2 regions of the Micrococcus sp. HMSC067E09 genome follow, and region 2 is predicted to be linked to the other one. Evidence: predicted binding sites of a transcription regulator. Region 2 holds the regulator's gene; the other holds the start of a gene.
What was found. The regulator LexA, encoded in region 2, represses DNA repair genes until DNA is damaged. The targets are predictions, from matches to a motif close to TCGAACANNTGTTCGA.
Positions count from the first base shown of each region.

Region 1: a site for LexA is predicted at 2,270-2,285, ahead of HMPREF2863_RS11830 (HNH endonuclease signature motif containing protein). Genes of this name have one in related genera too.

Region 1 is NZ_KV809440.1:2,324-11,457, reverse strand. It holds gene HMPREF2863_RS06625 (DNA polymerase III subunit alpha) at 1-2,167, shown strand, start outside; gene HMPREF2863_RS11830 (HNH endonuclease signature motif containing protein) at 2,301-4,046, shown strand; gene thrS (threonine--tRNA ligase) at 4,246-6,267, shown strand; gene HMPREF2863_RS06610 (HIT family protein) at 6,393-6,938, shown strand; gene pgsA (phosphatidylinositol phosphate synthase) at 6,938-7,555, shown strand; gene HMPREF2863_RS06600 (acyltransferase family protein) at 8,044-9,134, shown strand, end outside.
Region 2 is NZ_KV809446.1:35,908-45,041, forward strand. It holds gene HMPREF2863_RS08150 (ATP-dependent DNA helicase) at 1-865, shown strand, start outside; gene lexA (transcriptional repressor LexA) at 955-1,707, opposite strand; gene HMPREF2863_RS08165 (LysM peptidoglycan-binding domain-containing protein) at 1,969-2,337, shown strand; gene HMPREF2863_RS08170 (histidinol-phosphate transaminase) at 2,594-3,700, shown strand; gene hisB (imidazoleglycerol-phosphate dehydratase HisB) at 3,843-4,424, shown strand; gene hisH (imidazole glycerol phosphate synthase subunit HisH) at 4,424-5,083, shown strand; gene HMPREF2863_RS12080 (hypothetical protein) at 5,083-5,238, shown strand; gene priA (bifunctional 1-(5-phosphoribosyl)-5-((5-phosphoribosylamino)methylideneamino)imidazole-4-carboxamide isomerase/phosphoribosylanthranilate isomerase PriA) at 5,340-6,125, shown strand; gene HMPREF2863_RS08190 (SseB family protein) at 6,122-7,078, shown strand; gene HMPREF2863_RS08195 (MarR family winged helix-turn-helix transcriptional regulator) at 7,170-7,625, opposite strand; gene HMPREF2863_RS08200 (CE1759 family FMN reductase) at 7,667-8,380, opposite strand; gene HMPREF2863_RS08205 (LLM class flavin-dependent oxidoreductase) at 8,383-9,134, opposite strand, start outside.

The DNA of each region.
Region 1 (9,134 bases), on a different contig from region 2:
GTTCGACAAGCACGACATGGACCCCATGGGCATGCTCAAGCTCGACGTCCTCGGCGTCCGCATGCAGTCCGCCATCGCCTACGCCCTCCAGGAGGTCGCCCGCACCACCGGCGAGCAGGTGGACCTCGAGCAGGTTCCCTTGGACGACCCCGCCACCTACGAGATGATCCGCACCACCCACACGCTCGGCTGCTTCCAGATCGAGTCCCCGGGCCAGCGGGAGCTGATCGGCAAGCTCGCCCCGGAGCGGTTCGAGGATCTCATCGTGGACATCTCCCTGTTCCGCCCCGGCCCCATGCAGTCGGACATGGTGCGCCCCTTCCTGGAACAGCGGCACGGGTGGGCGCCGGCCCACTACCCGCACCCGGACCTCGTTCCCGTGCTCGCCGAGACCCACGGGGTCACCGTGTTCCACGAGCAGGTGCTGCGCACCTTCGACGTCATGACCGGCTGCGGCCTTGCCAAGGCCGACGAGCTCCGCCGTCTCATCGGCTCCGACGCCGAGACCCGTGTGGAGGAGTTCTTCCGCTCCCGGGCCCTGTCCCGCGGCTACAGCCTCGACGTCATCGACGAGGTCTGGGCCACCCTCCACGCCTTCGGCTCCTTCGGGTTCTGCAAGGCGCACGGGGCGGCGTTCGCAGTGCCCACCTACCACTCGGCCTGGCTGAAGACGCACCACCCGGAGGCGTTCATGGCCGCGATCCTCGAGCACGACCCCGGCATGTACCCCGCCCGTCTCATGATCGCCGAGGCCCGCCGCATGGGCATCCCCGTGCTCCCCGTGGACGTGAACCGCTCCTCCGACCACGTCCGCGTCGAATGGGTGCCGGACCATCCCGAGCTCGGACTGCCGCCCCGCGATGGAGGCCACGGGGGAACGCCCGAGACCCTCTTCCCGACGACGGCACCCGCCTCCGCCGGTGGGCCGGCAGGAGGGGGTGAGGCGGCCGTCGTCGGGGAACCGCCTGTGCCGGGACCGTCTGCGCAGGAGGCGTCTGCACAGGGGGCGTCTGCACAGGGGGCATCTGGGCAGGGGGCGTCTGCGCAGGGGGCCTCCCGCGGGCCGGGACGCTGGGGGATCCGTCTGCCGATGAGCGCGCTGTCCGGGCTGAGCGAGGCCGAGGTGCGGCGGCTCGTGGACGGGAGGCCCTACATGAGCCTGGCCGACGTGCGCGACCGTGCCCGGCCGACCGCCCGCAATCTCGAACGGCTCGCGCAGCTCGGGGCGCTGGACTGCCTGCTGCCGCCGGGCGGGGCCTCGCGCACGGACCTCGTGCACCATCTGGAGATGCAGCACTCCGCCGGCTACGGCTCGGGTCCGGGGCGGCTCGCCACGACGTCCCGGAAGGCGCGGCCGCGGCAGGTGGACGGGCAGCTGTCCCTGGACCTGCCGGATGTGGAGCTGCAGTCGCTGACGCCGATGTTCCCGTCCCCGCGGAACGCGGACCGGGTGCGCACCGAGCTCGACCTCACCGCCCTCGACGTCACCGCACACCTCATGGACTCCCACGCCCCCTACCTGGAGGCGCTCGGGGTGACGAAGGCGGAGCGGCTGCTCTCGCTGCGGTCCCAGTCGCGGGTGCTGGTCGCAGGGGTGCGCGTGGCCACCCAGACACCGCCGATGCGCAGTGGCCGGCGCGTCGTGTTCGTCTCCGTGGACGACGGCACCGGCTGTGTGGACACCTCCTTCTTCACCGAGGCCCAGCACGCCTCGGGGGAGATGCTGTTCTCCTCCCGGCTGCTGCTGATCGAGGGGACCGTGCGCCGCACCGGAGCGAAGGCCGTGTCCGTGCAGGCCGTGCGCGCCTGGGACCTCCACCGGCCCGAGACCCTGCCCGACCCCGACTACCTCGACTCCACCCGCGATGCCTGGGCCCGCTGGCTCCGGGCAGACCGGGAGGCTGCTCGGCGGCGGGCGGCGGAGAGGGACGGTGTGCTGGTCGGCGCACGAGCCCACCCCGGCCGCCTGCCGGAGGTGCCCCACCATGCGACGGGCCACTGGCCCGTCAAGGCCGACGTCGGCCGGGTCGCCCGCGACCTCGACGTCGCCCTCGCCGGCGCCCGGGCTGGCGGCGAGCTGCCCTGGCCGGTCCGCAGGTCCGATGACCGTGCCGTCCCGGTGCCCCACCCGGACACCTGGGAGCTGCTTCCGACGCCGGACGGCTGACCGGGGTGCGTGCCGGCCGGGACGCAGGGTCTTGTCCGCAGGAGACGTCAGGACAGTGCGGGCCCGGCCGCCGGTGGCGCTTATCGTGTCCGGCCCGGATGTTCGAATGTATGGACGAAGGGAGGTGGGGTGCATGGCACTCGCAACAGAGACGAGGAACAAGGCCGGGGACGAGCGGCCACCCGGTACCGTGCGCCCCGGAAGTCTTCGGGACCGGCGTGATCCCCGCGCCCGCCACTTCCCGAACATGCCCATGGCCCACGAGGTCGCCGTCGCACAGCGATTGGCCGACCACGTGGTGCGCCGGCTCGAAGGGCCGGACTGGTGGGCCACCGGAGAGCAGGAGGACCTGCCCGAGCTGATCTCAGACGTCGAACGGCTGGCTCGGACCGTGGCGGCGGCCCAGGCGATGCTGGCCGGACACGTCGCGAAGGCGCACGAGAACGAGGCCGACCGCGAGGAGATCCTCGGTGTGCCCCGGGGCAAGAGCGCCCACCGGGATGCCGCCGACTACCTCCGCAGCACCCTGCGCGTGGATCGCCGCGAGGCGAAGCGGCGCATCGCGCGGGCGGCCGCGACCCGTGAGCAGCAGGCCTTCGTCACCGCGCCGGCGACCCCGCCGCAGCTGCCGGCCGTCGCCGCGACGATGAGCCGCGGGCACGTGGACCCCGCTGCCGGCGACGTGGTGGTCAAGACCCTCACCGAGGCGCGCACAGACGCCCGTCTCGCCGGAGTGCCGGACACCGAGGCGGACGCCATGATCGCCAGCGCCGACCGGCTCCTGTCCGAGCAGCTCACCCGTCTCGACGCCGACTCGATCCGCCGTCTCTGCCAGCGCTGGCGCCAGAACGTGGACGCCGTCGTGATGCCGGACCACGGTGCGCCCACAGAGGCCGAGCTCAACGCTGCGCAGGGCATGTTCTACCGGGGCCGACGTCGGGGGCTCCACCGGTGGGAGCTGCTCGTCACCGACGCACAGAACGAGGTGCTGCAGACCCTCGCGTCAGCGGCCACCAACCCTCGGGCCGACCGGGAGGCCGGCGGTGGCCGGTCCAGCAGCCGAGCGGCCGCCGCACCGCACACCGATCTGCACACCGATCCGCACACCGATCCGCGGACCCGCGGCCAGAAGCAGGCCGACACCGTGATCAGCGCCCTGCAGTCGGCCCTCGCGCACGCCGGCTCCGACGTGCTTCCGAGCAGCGGCGGTCACCGTCCCCAGCTGCTCGTCACCATCGACTACGAGACGCTGCTGCGCCAGGTCAGCGGTGCTGTCCTGGGTGCCGACGGCACCGGCGCCGACCCCGCGTGGACGAACGGCACCGCCCCCGGGTGGACGAACGGCACCGCCCCCGGGAGGACGGACGGAATGGGGGCTGCCGGCGTCACACTCGGAGCGGGGGTTGCCGGCGTGGCGTTCGGAACCGCACACGGCCGGGCCCTGTCCTGCATGGACTTCACCGGTCCGGTCGATCCGCGGCAGATCCGTCGCATCGCCTGCGACGCAGACATCATCCCCGCCGTGCTCGGCGGTGAAGGCGAGATCCTCGACCTCGGCCGAGCCCGCCGACTCTTCACCCGTGCCCAGCGCAAGGCCATCACCGCCCGCGACGGCGGATGCGCCGCCCCCGGCTGCACCATCCCGGCGGCCTGGTGCGAGGTCCACCACATCGACCACTGGGAGCACGGGGGTCCGACCGACGTGGACAACGGGGTGCTCCTCTGCTCACACCATCACCATGCGGTCCACTCCGGGTGGTGGGAGATCGACGTCGAGGACGGTGTTCCCTGGTTCACCCCGGCCCGGCACCTCGACCCGGATCGGACGCCGAGACGGAACCAGTACCACCGGACGCGGGGACATCCGCGGCACGAGTAGCGCAGGAGGCAGGGACCGCAGGCGGGTCGTGGGGTCGTGGGCCTTCCTGTGCCCGTCTGCCGCACGCATGCCCGCCGGCCCGTACGCCTGCCTGCCTTCCCGTACGCATGCCTGCCTGCCCGGGTCTAGACTTGTCCCGGCTGGCGGTGGCCCCCGTATGCCACCAGCCCTGAAGCCTGATGTGAACAAGGAGCACCCATTGTCCGACCCGAAGAAGATCCTCATCACCCTCGACGGAGAGATGCGGGAGGTGGCTGAGGGCACCACCGGTCTGGAGCTCTACAAGGACCAGAAGACCACCGTCGTCATGCGCGTCGACGGCCATCTCTGGGACCTGTCGCGTGAGGTCCCGGTGGGCGCCTCCGTCGAGGCCGTGGACATCTCGGAGCCGGACGGGCTCAACGTCCTGCGTCACTCGACCGCCCACGTCATGGCCCAGGCCGTGCAGCAGCTGCGCCCGGACGCCAAGCTGGGCATCGGTCCGTACATCACGGACGGCTTCTACTTCGACTTCGACGTCGCCGAGCCCTTCACCCCGGAGGACCTGAAGGCGATCGAGAAGCTCATGCTGAAGATCGTCAACCAGAACCAGATGTTCGCCCGCCGCGTCGTCACCGAGGACGAGGCCCGTGAGGCCATGGCGGCCGAGCCGTACAAGCTCGAGCTGCTCGGCAAGAAGGACAATGCCGAGAACGCCGGCGAGGGCGCCTCCGTCGAGGTCGGCGTCGGCGAGATCACCATCTACGACAACGTGGACCGCAGGTCCGGCGACGCCGTCTGGTGCGACCTCTGCCGCGGCCCGCACCTGCCGAACACGAAGCTGATCTCCAACGCCTTCGCGCTCACCCGCTCGGCCGCCGCCTACTGGCTCGGCAACGAGAACAACAGGCAGCTGCAGCGCATCTACGGCACCGCCTGGCCCACCAAGGCGGACCTCAAGGCCTACCAGGAGCGCCTGGCCGAGGCCGAGCGCCGCGACCACCGCAAGCTCGGCGCCGAGCTGGACCTGTTCTCCTTCCCGGACGAGCTGGGCTCCGGCCTGCCGGTCTTCCATCCGCGCGGCGGCGTCATCAAGCGCGAGATGGAGGACTACGTCCGTCAGCGGCACATCGAGGAGGGCTTCCAGTACGTCGGGACCCCGCACATCTCGAAGGACGGCCTGTTCCACACCTCGGGTCACCTGCCGTACTACGCGGACACCATGTTCCCGCCGCTGAAGGTGGACGAGGAGCGCGACGAGGACGGCAACATCACCCGTCAGGGGCAGGAGTACCGCCTCAAGGCGATGAACTGCCCCATGCACAACCTCATCTTCCGCTCCCGGGGCCGCTCCTACCGCGAGCTGCCGCTGCGCCTCTTCGAGTTCGGCCATGTGTACCGCCATGAGAAGTCCGGTGTGGTCCACGGGCTGACCCGTGTGCGGGGCTTCGCACAGGACGACTCGCACTCGTACGTGACCCGCGAGCAGGCGCCGGCCGAGGTCAAGCACCTGCTGGACTTCATCCTCGGGCTGCTCAAGGACTTCGGCCTGGACGACTTCTACCTGGAGCTGTCCACCCGCGACCCGGAGTCGGACAAGTTCATCGGCACCGACGAGCAGTGGGCCGAGGCGACCTCCGTGCTCGAGACCGTGGCCCGCGAGACCGGCCTGGAGCTCGTCCCGGATCCGGGTGGAGCCGCCTACTACGGACCGAAGATCTCGGTGCAGGCCCGCGACGCCATCGGCCGCACCTGGCAGATGTCGACCGTCCAGTACGACTTCAACCAGCCGGCCCGCTTCGGCCTCGAGTACCAGGCCGCGGACGGCTCCCGCCAGGAGCCGGTCATGATCCATGCCGCGAAGTTCGGGTCGATCGAGCGCTTCTTGGGCGTGCTCACCGAGCACTACGCCGGCGCCTTCCCGGCCTGGCTCGCCCCGGAGCAGGTCGTCGCCGTCCCGGTGGCGGAGGCGTTCAACGACTACCTCGCCGAGGTCGTGGACAAGCTCAGGGCCGAGGGCATCCGCGCCCGCCTGGACGACTCCTCCGACCGCTTTCCGAAGAAGATCCGCACCGCCTCGAAGGAGAAGGTGCCGTTCGTGCTCATCGCCGGCGGCGAGGACGCCGAGGCCGGCGCCGTGTCCTTCCGCTTCCGTGACGGCTCGCAGGACAACGGCGTGCCGGTGGACGAGGCCGTCGCCCGCATCGTGAAGGCGGTGCGCGACCGCGAGGTGACCCCGTGATCCGGCCTCACCACGACGCCCCCGACGCCGGACGGCAGTCGCCGACCGGCGCAGCGGACGCGCCCGCGGCGGGCCACGGCCTTCCCGACGACGGCCGGGCCACCGACCAGCACACCCTCGCCGGGGTGCCCGATGCCTTCTCGCGCCTCTGGAACGCCCATCGGATGGCGTACGTGTCCAAGGGTCAGGAGCAGGTCAAGGACGAGCACACCTGCCCGTTCTGCGCCGGCCCGTCCCGCTCGGACGAGGACAGCCTGATCCTGCACCGAGGCGAGACCTGCTTCGTGCTGCTCAACCTCTACCCGTACAACCCGGGCCACCTGCTGATCTGCCCCTACCGCCACGTGCCCCTGTACACGGACATCACGGCGGAGGAGACCGCGGAGATGGCGCGCCTGACCCAGACGGCCATGGTCGCCCTGGAGAAGGTCGCGAACCCCGCCGGCTACAACCTCGGCATGAACCAGGGCGCGGTCGGCGGGGCCGGCATCGCGGCACACCTGCACCAGCACGTGGTGCCGCGCTGGTCCGGTGACGGGAACTTCCTGCCGATCATCGCCCAGACCAAGAACATGGCACAGACCCTCGGCCAGACCTGGGAGCTGCTCCACACCGCCTGGGACGAGGCCGCCGCGGAGTTCGCCGAGCGGCAGGACGGGGACGCCTGCTGATGCTGGACCGCCATGCCCGCGGGGCCACGAACCGCATCTTCACGCCTCCGGCGCGGCTGCTGCTGCGCTGGGGTGTGACCCCGGACGCGGTCACGGTGGCCGGAACGCTGGGCGTGGTCGTCGGTGCACTGGCGCTCTTCCCCGTCGGACACCTCTTCTGGGGCGTCATGGTGATCACTCTCTTCGTGTTCTCCGACGTCCTCGACGGCGTCATGGCCCGGCTCTCCGGCACCACCGGCCGCTGGGGGTCCTTCCTGGACTCGACCCTGGACAGGGTGCAGGACGCGGCGGTCTTCCTGGGGCTGATGTGGTGGGCCTTCGGGGTGGGGGAGCAGACCGTCCTCGGCGTCGCCGCCTCCCTCTGCCTGGCGTCGGGCATGCTCGTCTCCTATGTCCGTGCCAAGGCTGAGGCACTCGGGTTCACCGCAGACACCGGCATCGCAGAACGGGCCGAGCGTCTCATCGTCACCCTCGTGGCCGCAGGGCTCGTGGGCATCGGCGTGCCGGCGGTCGTTCTCACCGTCGTTCTCTGCCTTCTGGCGGCCGCCTCCTTCGTGACTGTGGTCCAACGCATGATCACCGTGCGTCGTCAGTGGCTGACCTCACACGAGAGGTGAGCCCCCTGCATGGGGCGCCACGCGCCTGGCCGGCCCCGGAGAGCGCCTCGCCGGCCGCGGTTGTTGGGCCAGGACAGCCTGCAGAGCATCTCCGTCGGGCCAGGCCGGCACCGTAGAGCGCCTCGCCGGCCGCCGGCGTCGGGCCAGGCCGGCCCCGTCTCACGGGAGTCGAGCCAATCGCCGCGCTCTGAGCGCACAGGGATATGACAGGTCTACACAGCGTGTTCTGCTGACCGCTGAGTAGTCTCGGCTAGCCGTCTCCTGGCCGAGCTGTCTGGACGCGCAGACCACGGCCTCGTGTGGTCACTCGGTGCGCGGGGCCTCGTCGTCAGGCTGCCGGGGCCACGCTGACGCCGCCGCCCCGACGCGGTCACACCATCCCTCCGTGCCGGCTGGCTGTCCTTCCGTCCCCGACCCCGTCTGCGTGCTTCATGCCCCACATCAGTTCCGCCCCCGTCGATGCCCCCGGGAGGCGGGCGAGGACCACGGTGCCTCCCACCGGCCTCGCTGCCCATCGCTTCCGCGCCGACATCCAGGGCATCCGCGCCCTCGCCGTGCTCAGCGTCCTGCTGTTCCACGCCGGCCTTCCCTGGCTGCCCGGAGGCTACGTCGGCGTCGACGTCTTCTTCGTCATCTCCGGCTTTCTCATCACAGGGCTTCTGATCAAGGAGATCAGCCGCACCGGCGGTGTCTGCCTGACCGACTTCTACGTGCGGCGTGTCCGGCGCATCCTGCCGGCAGCCCTCGTCGTGATCGCCCTGACCCTGGCCGCCGGGTGGACGCTCCTGCCGTTGTCCCGGTGGGAGTCGCTCGGCTGGACGGGCCTCTGGGCGGCACTGAGCGTCGCCAACTGGTCCCTGGCTGCCGACAGCACCGACTACTTCAACGCCGACGCCCCGCCCAGCCCGCTCCAGCACTACTGGTCCCTGGGCGTGGAGGAGCAGTACTACCTCGTCTGGCCGCTCCTGCTGGTCGTCTTCGTCGCGTTCGCGTTGCGTCGCCGCGCCGCTGCCCCCACCGGCACCGACGGCCGGCCCCGCCGACGCGCCGCTCGACAGGCCGCCCCCGCTGCCGGCGAACCGGCCCTCGATCCCCGCGCCGTCGCCATCCGGGTCCTCCTGGTCGCCGCCGTCGTGAGCGTCGTGTCCCTCGTGCACTCGGTGCTCTACACCCCGCAGAACCCGGGGGCGGCCTACTTCATCACCACCACGCGCGCCTGGGAGCTCGGCGTCGGCGCGGCACTGGCCGCGCTCGTCGTGCTCCTGCCCGCACTGCCCGCCCGGCTCCGTGTCGTGCTCGGCTGGACGGGTCTGGCCATGGTCCTGGCCGCCGTCGTCGTCTTCACGGAAGAGACCGTGTTCCCGGGCTACAAGGCCGCGGTCCCGGTCGTCGGCTCGGCCCTGATGATCCTGGCCGGCACCCATGCGGAGGGCGATCGCCACGGCGCCGGCGTCGGCACCCTGCTGTCCTCGCGGCCGGCACGGTGGGTCGGCGACCTCTCCTACTCGCTGTATCTCGTCCACTGGCCGGTGATCGCGATCGCCTCCTGGCGGTTCGCCGAGGGCCTTCCCCTGTGGCT
Region 2 (9,134 bases):
CAACGAGGAGGACCCGCCCCAGCTCTACGTGGCCCCGCTCTCGGTGGCCGGCAAGCTGCGCGAGGGGCTGTTCGGCGCCGCCACCACTGTGCTCACCTCCGCCACCCTGACCGTGGGCACGGGCGAGCGCCGCTTCGACTCCGTGGCCGGGGACGTGGGCCTGGCCGGACCAGACGCGCCGAGGTTCACGGTCGCGGACGTCGGCAGTCCCTTCGACTATCCGCGGCAGGGGGTGCTCTACGTGGCTCGCCACCTTCCTAAGCCGGGCCGCTTCGCCTCCGAGGAGTCCCTGGACGAGCTCGAGCGGCTCATCACCGCCTCCCGCGGCGGGGCGCTGGGCCTGTTCTCCTCCCGCCGGGCCGCCGAGGACGCCGCCGAGGCCATGCGCCGCCGGTGCGGGAAGGACATCGAGATCCTCTGCCAGGGCGACGCCACCCTCTCCGCGCTGGTCAAGCAGTTCGCCGAGGAGCCGGATACCTGCCTGTTCGGCACCATGAGCCTCTGGCAGGGCGTGGACGTCCCGGGCCCCTCGCTGCGCCTGGTGGTGATCGACCGCATCCCGTTCCCACGTCCGGACGACCCGCTCTCCCTGGCCCGCACCCGTGCGATCAGCAGCCACGGCGGCAACGGGTTCATGGCGGTCTCCGCCACCCACGCCGCCATCCGCCTGGCCCAGGGCGCCGGCCGTCTCATCCGCTCCGTGCAAGACAGGGGCGTGGTGGCCGTGCTCGACTCCCGTCTGGCCACCGCCCGCTACGGCGGCTTCCTCGCCTCGGCCCTGCCGGACTTCTGGCGCACCACGGACCCGACGGTGGTGGAAGGCGTCCTCGGCCGCCTCGCCGCGTCCGTGGATCAGGACGGCTGACGCCGCCTTCCCGACGACGGCTCCTCACCTGCACGAAGCCCCTCACCCGGATTCCGGGTGAGAGGCTTCGTGGCGCCGGGCGGTGCGGCTCAGAGGGCGCGGAGCACGGTGACGACGCGGCCCATGATCGTGGCGTGGTCTCCCAGGATCGGCTCGTAGGCGGTGTTCTGCGGCAGCAGCCAGGTGTGGCCGTCGCGCTGGCGGAAGGTCTTCACGGTGGCCTCGTCGTCCAGCAGGGCGGCGACGATGTCCCCGTTCACGGCGGTGTTCTGGCGGCGGACCACCACCCAGTCGCCGTCGCAGATGGCGGCGTCCACCATCGAGTCGCCGGAGACCTTGAGCATGAACAGCTCGCCCTCGCCGGTGAGGCGGCGGGGCAGTGCCATGACGTCCTCGACCTGCTGGTCGGCGAGGATCGGCCCACCGGCGGCGATGCGGCCGACCCACGGCACGGGGACGGAGTCTCCCTCCTCCGTGCCGGTGTGCCACGTGGGCAGCGCCGAGACCACGGCGTCGCCGTCGGCGGACGTCGCGCCGGCTGCGGCCTCACCGGCGGCCTCGCCGGAGGCGGCCAGGAGTGTCCCGTCCTCGTCCCGCAGCACCTCGAGGGCACGGGGGCGGCCCGGGTGGCGGCGCAGGTAGCCGAACTGTTCGAGGCGGGTGAGCTGGTGCTTCACGGAGGAGAGTGAGCCCAGGCCGGCGGCGTCGCCGATCTCGCGCATGGACGGCGGGTAGCCGTGCTCGGCGATGGACGCGCGGATCGTCTCCACGATCGCGCGCTGGCGCGGCGTGAGGGTCTGCGGCGTCCCGGTGGGGTGCTCAGGGGGCTGAGGAGTGGCCATGGCGGTCCGTTCCTGCTCGGCGGCGTCGGCGGTGTTCCCTATCGTGTCCGCCCCTCGTGGTCTGCTGTCCGGCGTCACCTGGAGAGGGTCGTCCACGGGCGGAACCCGTGGCTCGACCGTAGCCCAGGAGACCGACCGGTTCAAAGATATGTTCGAACTCGGCATGGCGCGTCTCGAAGACGTGTGCTAGAAAAGTGTTCGAACAGATCGAACGGATGTTCGAACAGCCTGCTCCGGCAGGTGGAAAGGCAAGGCAGCACCATGAACGCTCGCACCCGCTCCGTCACCCGCACCGGCACCGTCCAGGCTGCCGACTGGCGGCTGAACCGCCGCGGCCGCTTCGTCCTGCGCGGCCTGCCCGTGATGGTGCTCGCGGCCGTGCTCACCGCTCTGGCGGCCACGGCCCTGTCCATCACCCTGTCCCCGGCGGCCGTGTCCTCCAATCAGGCCGGCGCGGAGCTGGAGAAGGTCACCGTGATGCCCGGTGACAACCTGTGGGACATCGCCGGCCGTGTGGATCCGGCGGCCGACCGCTTCGCCACCATGGAACGCATCACCGAGCTCAACGGCCTCGAGGGCCGCACCCTCGAGACCGGCGACGACCTCTTCGTGCCGGCCATGGCCGACTGACCCGTTCGTGCCGGCCATGGCCGACTGACCCGCCCGTGCCGGCCATGGCCGACTGCACCGGCTGGATCCCTGCACGTCGTGCCCCCCGATCCCTTCATGTCCTCCTCTTGCGCAGGAACGATCCCGCGGCTCCCGGCTGATCACAGGCCTGCTCCAGACCCCGCCGCCGCCCGGCGTGCTTCCCCCTCTGTCGCTGCCCGCGCCCTCGGGCGTCACGCGGCGGCCGCCGGCGGCGGCGGTTCCTAGACTGATCGCCATGACCGATCTGGACGCCCTCCCGCTCCGCGAGTCCCTGAAGGGGCAGAGTCCCTACGGTGCGCCCCAGCTGGACGTCACCGTCGCGCTGAACACCAACGAGAACACGCATCCGGTGCCTCCGATCGTGGCCGACGCCATCGTGCAGTCGGTCGCCCGGGTCGCCGGCGGTCTCAACCGCTACCCGGACCGTGAGTTCGTGGAGCTGCGCGAGCGTCTGGCGGACTACCTCGGCCACGGCCTCACCCCGGAGCACCTCTGGGCGGCCAACGGCTCCAATGAGGTCCTCCAGCAGATCCTGCAGGCCTTCGGCGGCCCGGGCCGCTCCGTGCTGAGCTTCCTGCCCTCCTACTCCATGTATCCGCTGCTGGCCTCCGGCACGGACACCGAGTTCATCGACGGCGGCCGCGCCGCGGACTACGCGCTCTCCGCCGAGCACGCCGCGGCCTGCATCCGCGGCCACCGCCCGAACCTCGTGTTCCTGGCGTCCCCGAACAACCCGACCGGCACCGCGCTGTCCCTGGACACCATCCGCGCCGTCTACGACGCCACGGAGGAGGTCGCGGCCGCGGGCGGCCCGGCCGCCATGGTCGTGGTGGACGAGGCCTACGCCGAGTTCGCCCTCGCCGGCACCGAGCCGGCCCTCACCCTGCTCGAGGGCCGCCCGCGCCTGGTCGTCACCCGCACCATGTCCAAGGCCTTCGCCCTCGCCGGCGTCCGCCTCGGCTACATGGCCGCGGACCCGGCGGTCTGCGACGCGCTTCGCCTTGTGCGCCTGCCCTACCACCTCTCCGCCGTGAACCAGGCGACCGCCAACGCGGCCCTGCAGCACGTGGACGCACTCCTGGAGACCGTGGAGGAGATCAAGGTGCAGCGCGACCGGATCGTGGACACCCTCCGCGACTACGGCCTCACCCCGGCCGTCTCGGACTCGAACTTCGTGTTCTTCGGCGGCCTCGAGGACGCGCACGCCGTCTGGCAGGGCCTGCTGGAGCGCGGCGTGCTCGTCCGGGACGTGGGCATCCCGCACCATCTGCGCGTCACCGCCGGCACCGAGGAGGAGACCACCGCGTTCCTCACTGCACTGGCCGAGGTGCTCGGCCGCTGAGACCGAGGCGGCACCGCACCGCCCGCCTCCGTACGATGGGAGGCGATTCCCCGAACCGCCCGATCGCCCGGCCCGTCGCCGGCGACCGCACCCAGAGAGGACCGCCGTGGCAGCAGAGCTCGTCTCCGGACGCCGCGCCCGCATGCAGCGCACCACCAGCGAGTCGGACGTGTACGTCGAGATGGACCTCGACGGCACCGGCACCGCCGAGATCTCCACCACCGTGCCGTTCTACGACCACATGCTCACGGCGCTGTGCAAGCACTCGCAGATGGACCTGACCGTCCGGGCCACGGGCGACACTCACATCGACGTGCACCACACGGTCGAGGACGTCGCCATCACCCTCGGAGAGGTCCTCAAGGCCGCCCTCGGGGACAAGCGCGGCATCCGTCGGTTCGGCGAGGCGTCGGTGCCGCTGGACGAGGCGCTGGCGCGCGCCGTCGTCGACGTCTCCGGCAGGCCGTACCTGGTGCACGAGGGCGAGCCGGAGGGGCAGCAGTACCACCTGATCGGCGGCCACTTCACCGGCTCCATGACCCGTCACGTGTTCGAGTCGATCACCTACCACGCCTCCATCTGTCTGCACATGGACGTGGTGCGCGGCCGGGACCCGCACCACATCGTGGAGGCCCAGTTCAAGGCCTTCGCCCGCGCCCTGCGCGCCGCCGTGGAGGACGACCCGCGCGTGAACGACATCCCGTCCACGAAGGGCGCCCTCTGATGGCGAGCCCGACCTCCGTCCCCGGCGTGAGGCCGACCGTCGCCGTCCTGGACTACGGCTCCGGCAACGTCCACTCCGCCGTCCGTGCGGTCGAACGCGCCGGCGCGACCGTGGAGCTGACCGACGACGCGGACACCGTGCTCAACGCGGACGGCCTGCTCGTCCCCGGCGTCGGCGCCTTCTCCGCCGTGATGGAGGCGCTCGCGGCCTCCGGAGGCACCCGCTGGATCGGCCGCCGCGTGGCCGGAGGCCGCCCCGTGCTCGGCATCTGCGTGGGCCACCAGGTCCTCTTCGACGAGGGCGTGGAGCACGGCGTGCGCACCGAGGGCATGGGGGAGTGGCCCGGTCTCGTCGAGGAGCTGCAGGCGGACGTGCTGCCGCACATGGGCTGGAACACCGTCCGCCCGCCCGAGGACACCGTGCTCTTCCGCGGCGTCGAGGACGAGCGGTTCTACTTCGTCCACTCCTACGGCGTGCTGAGGTGGCAGTTCGACCAGTCCATCTCCGCCATGAAGCCGCCGCAGGTCACATGGGCCCACCACGGCACGGACTTCGTGGCGGCCGTGGAGAACGGGCCGCTCTCGGCCACGCAGTTCCACCCGGAGAAGTCCGGGGACGCCGGCCTGCAGCTGCTGGCCAACTGGCTGGGGTCCCTCTGATGCCGTACTGGTCCATCCTCTACCTCGGCCTCGGCGGCATCCTGCTCGGCGCCGCCTGGTCGCTGCGTTCCCAGCGCGCCCCATGGTGGGCCGTCGCGATCGCGCTGGTGCTCGCCGTGATGGCGATCGCCGCGGCGTTCCTCACCGTCCCCTGACGGGTCTGCGGGCTGTGGGCCCGCCTCATGAACCACGACGACGGCCGCCCACCTGTGGTGTCCGTCCCACCCCCTGAACCCCCGAAGAAGGGATCACCCCCATGACCTCCTCCTGCAAGGCCCTCGAGCTGCTCCCGGCCGTGGACGTCCAGGACGGCCAGGCGGTCCGCCTCGTCCAGGGCGAGGCCGGCTCCGCCACCGGCTACGGCGACCCGCTGGCCGCCGCCCTGGACTGGCAGAACGCCGGCGCCGAGTGGATCCACCTGGTGGACCTGGACGCCGCCTTCGGCCGCGGCGACAACCGGGACGTGATGAAGCGCGTCGTCGAGGAGCTGGGCGTGAAGATCGAGCTCTCCGGCGGCATCCGGGACGACGCCTCCCTGGAGAACGCCCTGGCCATGGGCGCCACCCGCGTGAACCTCGGCACCGCGGCGCTGGAGGACCCGGAGTGGACCGCCCGCGTCATCGAGCAGTACGGCGAGCAGATCGCCGTCGGCCTGGACGTGCGCGGCACGGTGCTGGCCGCCCGCGGCTGGACCAAGGAGGGCGGGGACCTCTGGGAGGTCCTCGAGCGCCTCGAGCAGGCCGGGTGCTCCCGCTACGTGGTCACCGACGTGACCAAGGACGGCACCCTCAAGGGCCCGAACACGGAGCTGCTCGCCCAGATGTGTGCCGCGACCACCAAACCGGTGGTGGCCTCCGGCGGGATCTCCTCGCTGGAGGACGTCGCCGCCCTGGCCGCCATGGTGGACCAGGGCGTGGAGGGGGCCATCATGGGCAAGGCCCTCTACGCCGGCCGCTTCTCCCTGGAGCAGGCGCTGGCCGTGGCCGCCGGGGCCACCGTGGACGAGGCCCGTGCCGCGCACCCGTTCGAGGCTGCCGAGTGACCGGCGGGGACACCGAGCACACCGTCGACGTCCCGCAGCCGGGCAGCCGCGAGCTGCCGGGACACATCCGCGCCGCTCTGGACCGGATGCGGGAGAAGACCGCGGGGGAGAACACCGCGGACACCGCCGGCGTCCCCTGGCAGGGGCGGGACCTCTCCGGGCCCGGCCTCGAGGGGTCGAAGAACCCGTTGCACGTCTTCGACGAGGACGACGGCACCAGCCCGGCCGAGTGGACCGAGGTCATGGCTCGGCTGGAGACCAGCGAGGCGGACGAGACGCACGTGACGAAGGTCCTCTCCGGGATCCGCGTCTTCGCCGCCGTGGTGCCGACCCTGGCCGTGGACGAGTCCGACGTGCACGACCATGCGGACCACTCCGGCCACGAGCACGACCTGTCCGAGGGGGACAAGGCCGCCGACGTCGCCCTGGTGACCATGCGCGCCGCCGACGGCCGGCAGGCGCTGCCCGTCTTCACCTCCGTCCCGGCGCTGACGGCCTGGAATCCGCAGGCCCGCCCGGTGGCGGTGTGGATGCCGCGCGCCTGCCTGTCCGCCGTGGACGAAGGCTGTGAGCTCGTGGTGGTGGACGCCGGTGCCGAGCACACCTATGTGGTGCGCCGCCCCGCCGTGTGGGCGCTGGCCCAGCAGAAGGACTGGACCCCGTCCTACTGGGACCAACAGATCGCCCAGGAGATCGGTTCCGTCGCGGACCTTGTTCCCGGTCTGCTGAACCTGGGCCTGGCACCGGGCACCGGAGTGGCCACCGAGTCCGCCTCCGGCACGGTCATGAACGGCGGCGGCTCCGGCCCGGAGCTGCAGGTCGTCGCGATGCCGGAGAAGGGGGCGGACGAGACCGCCGTGCGCCTGATGACCACCACCCTGCGGATGCTGCTGGCCGACCTGCCGCTGCTGGCCGAGCGGGCGGACTCCGTGCAGATCACCGTGCGCCGCTGAGCTACACCGGGCGCGGGGCCGGAACGGGTGTCTGTCCACCGCCAGGGCATGGCCGTCGCGAAGGCTGCCCGCGCGCCGGGACCTCGTACGGTCAGGACAGGTGCCGGCCGAGGCGGGCGAACACCCGTGCCAGGACGGCCAGGTCCTGCTCGGACAGAGCGTCGAGGAAGAGCTCGTCCACGTCGCAGGCGTGCAGGACGGCCGCGCGCCGGAAGGCCTGGGCGCCGGCATCGGTGAGGGACGCCTCCTTGCCGCGGCCGTCGTCCACGGCGTCCTGCCGGACGACCAGCCCGCGCCGGGCCAGTGACCCGATCAGATAGGTCAGCCGGGACGGTGAGAACACGAGCTTCCGGGCGAGTTCGCCCATCCGGAGCCGGCGCTCCGGGGCCTCGGTGAGCAGGAGCAGGACGTTGTAGTCCGCCAGGGACAGGCCCGTCTCGGCACGCAGCGACTGCTCGAGGCGCTGTGTCAGCATGGCACTGGACTCGAAGTAGGAGCGCCACACGTCGCGGCGGCCCGACGGCCACGGGGCATCGACGGAATCCATGGTCCTCCTCCCGGCTCTGACGGTTCCGTGCCCTGCCGGTGTCAGGGCCTTCCCAGTATGGCCGCGAACGGTGTCTCGGTGGGGGAGGGTGCCTGTGCCGTGGGCATGTCCGCAGTCGGCAGCCTCACGGAGGCCTCGGGCGGTCGGGGTGCGGCCCGCTCCCGCAGCACCGCATGGGCCAGGTCTGCTCCGGCGCCTGCGATGCGCACGTCGAGGGCCCCGGCGCCGTCCGCCGCGGCCGGTCCACCGCCCCAGTCGTCCGTCGCGGCAAAGACTCCGCGCGGCAGGGCCGTTGCCCCCAGCTGGGCGAACAGCGGCCGCAGGGAGGTGTCCAGCACGAGGCTGTGGCGGGCCGTGCCGCCGGTCGCGGCCAGCAGGACGGGCACGCCCCGGAGCGCCCCGTCCTCCACGAGCTCCCAGAACGCCCGGGCCATCCCGGCCATGGAGGCCTTGTAGGTGGGGGCGACCACCACGAGGGCGTCGGAGGCGAGCACCGTGTCCAGCGCCCTGTCCAGGTGGGGTTCGCGGACCGTGCCCAGATGGGCCTGTGCCACCGCCGTGGCGAGCGGGCGCAGGGGCACCTGGGCCGTCTCCACATCGAGGCCGTGGGCCTCCAGCTCCCGCCGGGCGGCGTCGTGAAGGCGCGTGGACAGGCGGGTGGTGAGGGACGGCTCGCCCATGCCGCCGGACACGGCGGTCAGCCGGACGGGCGCGTCGGAGGCGTGGGACGCCGTCGGGAAGGAAGGGGTGTGCATGCTCATGCCTCCGCCGCCGCGGCGCGCTCGCGACCGGCGGGGGAGTCCGCTGCCCCGCCGGGCACCGGAGCCTGCCCGCGGCGGGCCCGCTCCACGAGGAAGGCATGGGTGGGTGCCTCGGGGACATCCGTCGGCTTCCGGGCGGCGAACTCCCGGCGCAGTGTCGGCAGCACGTGTTCGCCGAACAGGTCGATCTGCTCCAGCACCACGTCCGTGGGCAGGCCGGCGTGGTCGATCAGGAACATCTGGCGCTGGTAGTCGCCCACCCATTCGCGGAACTCGAGGGTCCGCTCGATCACCTGCTGCGGGGAACCCACGGTGAGCGGGGTCAGGCGGCTGAACTCCTCCAGGGACGGCCCGTGGCCGTAGACCGGGGCGTTGTCGAAGTAGGGGCGGAAGCGACGCACGGCCTCCTGGGAGTCCCGGTGCATGAAGGCCTGCCCGCCCAGGGCCACGAAGGCCTGGTGGGCGGCGCCGTGGCCGTAGTGCTCGTACCGCTGGCGGTACAGGCGGACCATGCGGATCACGTGCTCCTTGTTCCAGAAGATGTTGTTGTGGAAGAAGCCGTCGCCGTAGTAGGCGGCCTGCTCGGCGATCTCGGGGGAGCGGATGGAGCCGTGCCAGACGAACGGGGCCACGCCGTCCAGGGGCTGCGGGGTGAGGGTGACGTCCTGCAGCGGCGTGCGGTGGCGGCCGGACCAGGTGACGGACTCCTCATGCCAGAGCCGGTGCAGCAGGTGGTAGTTCTCCACGG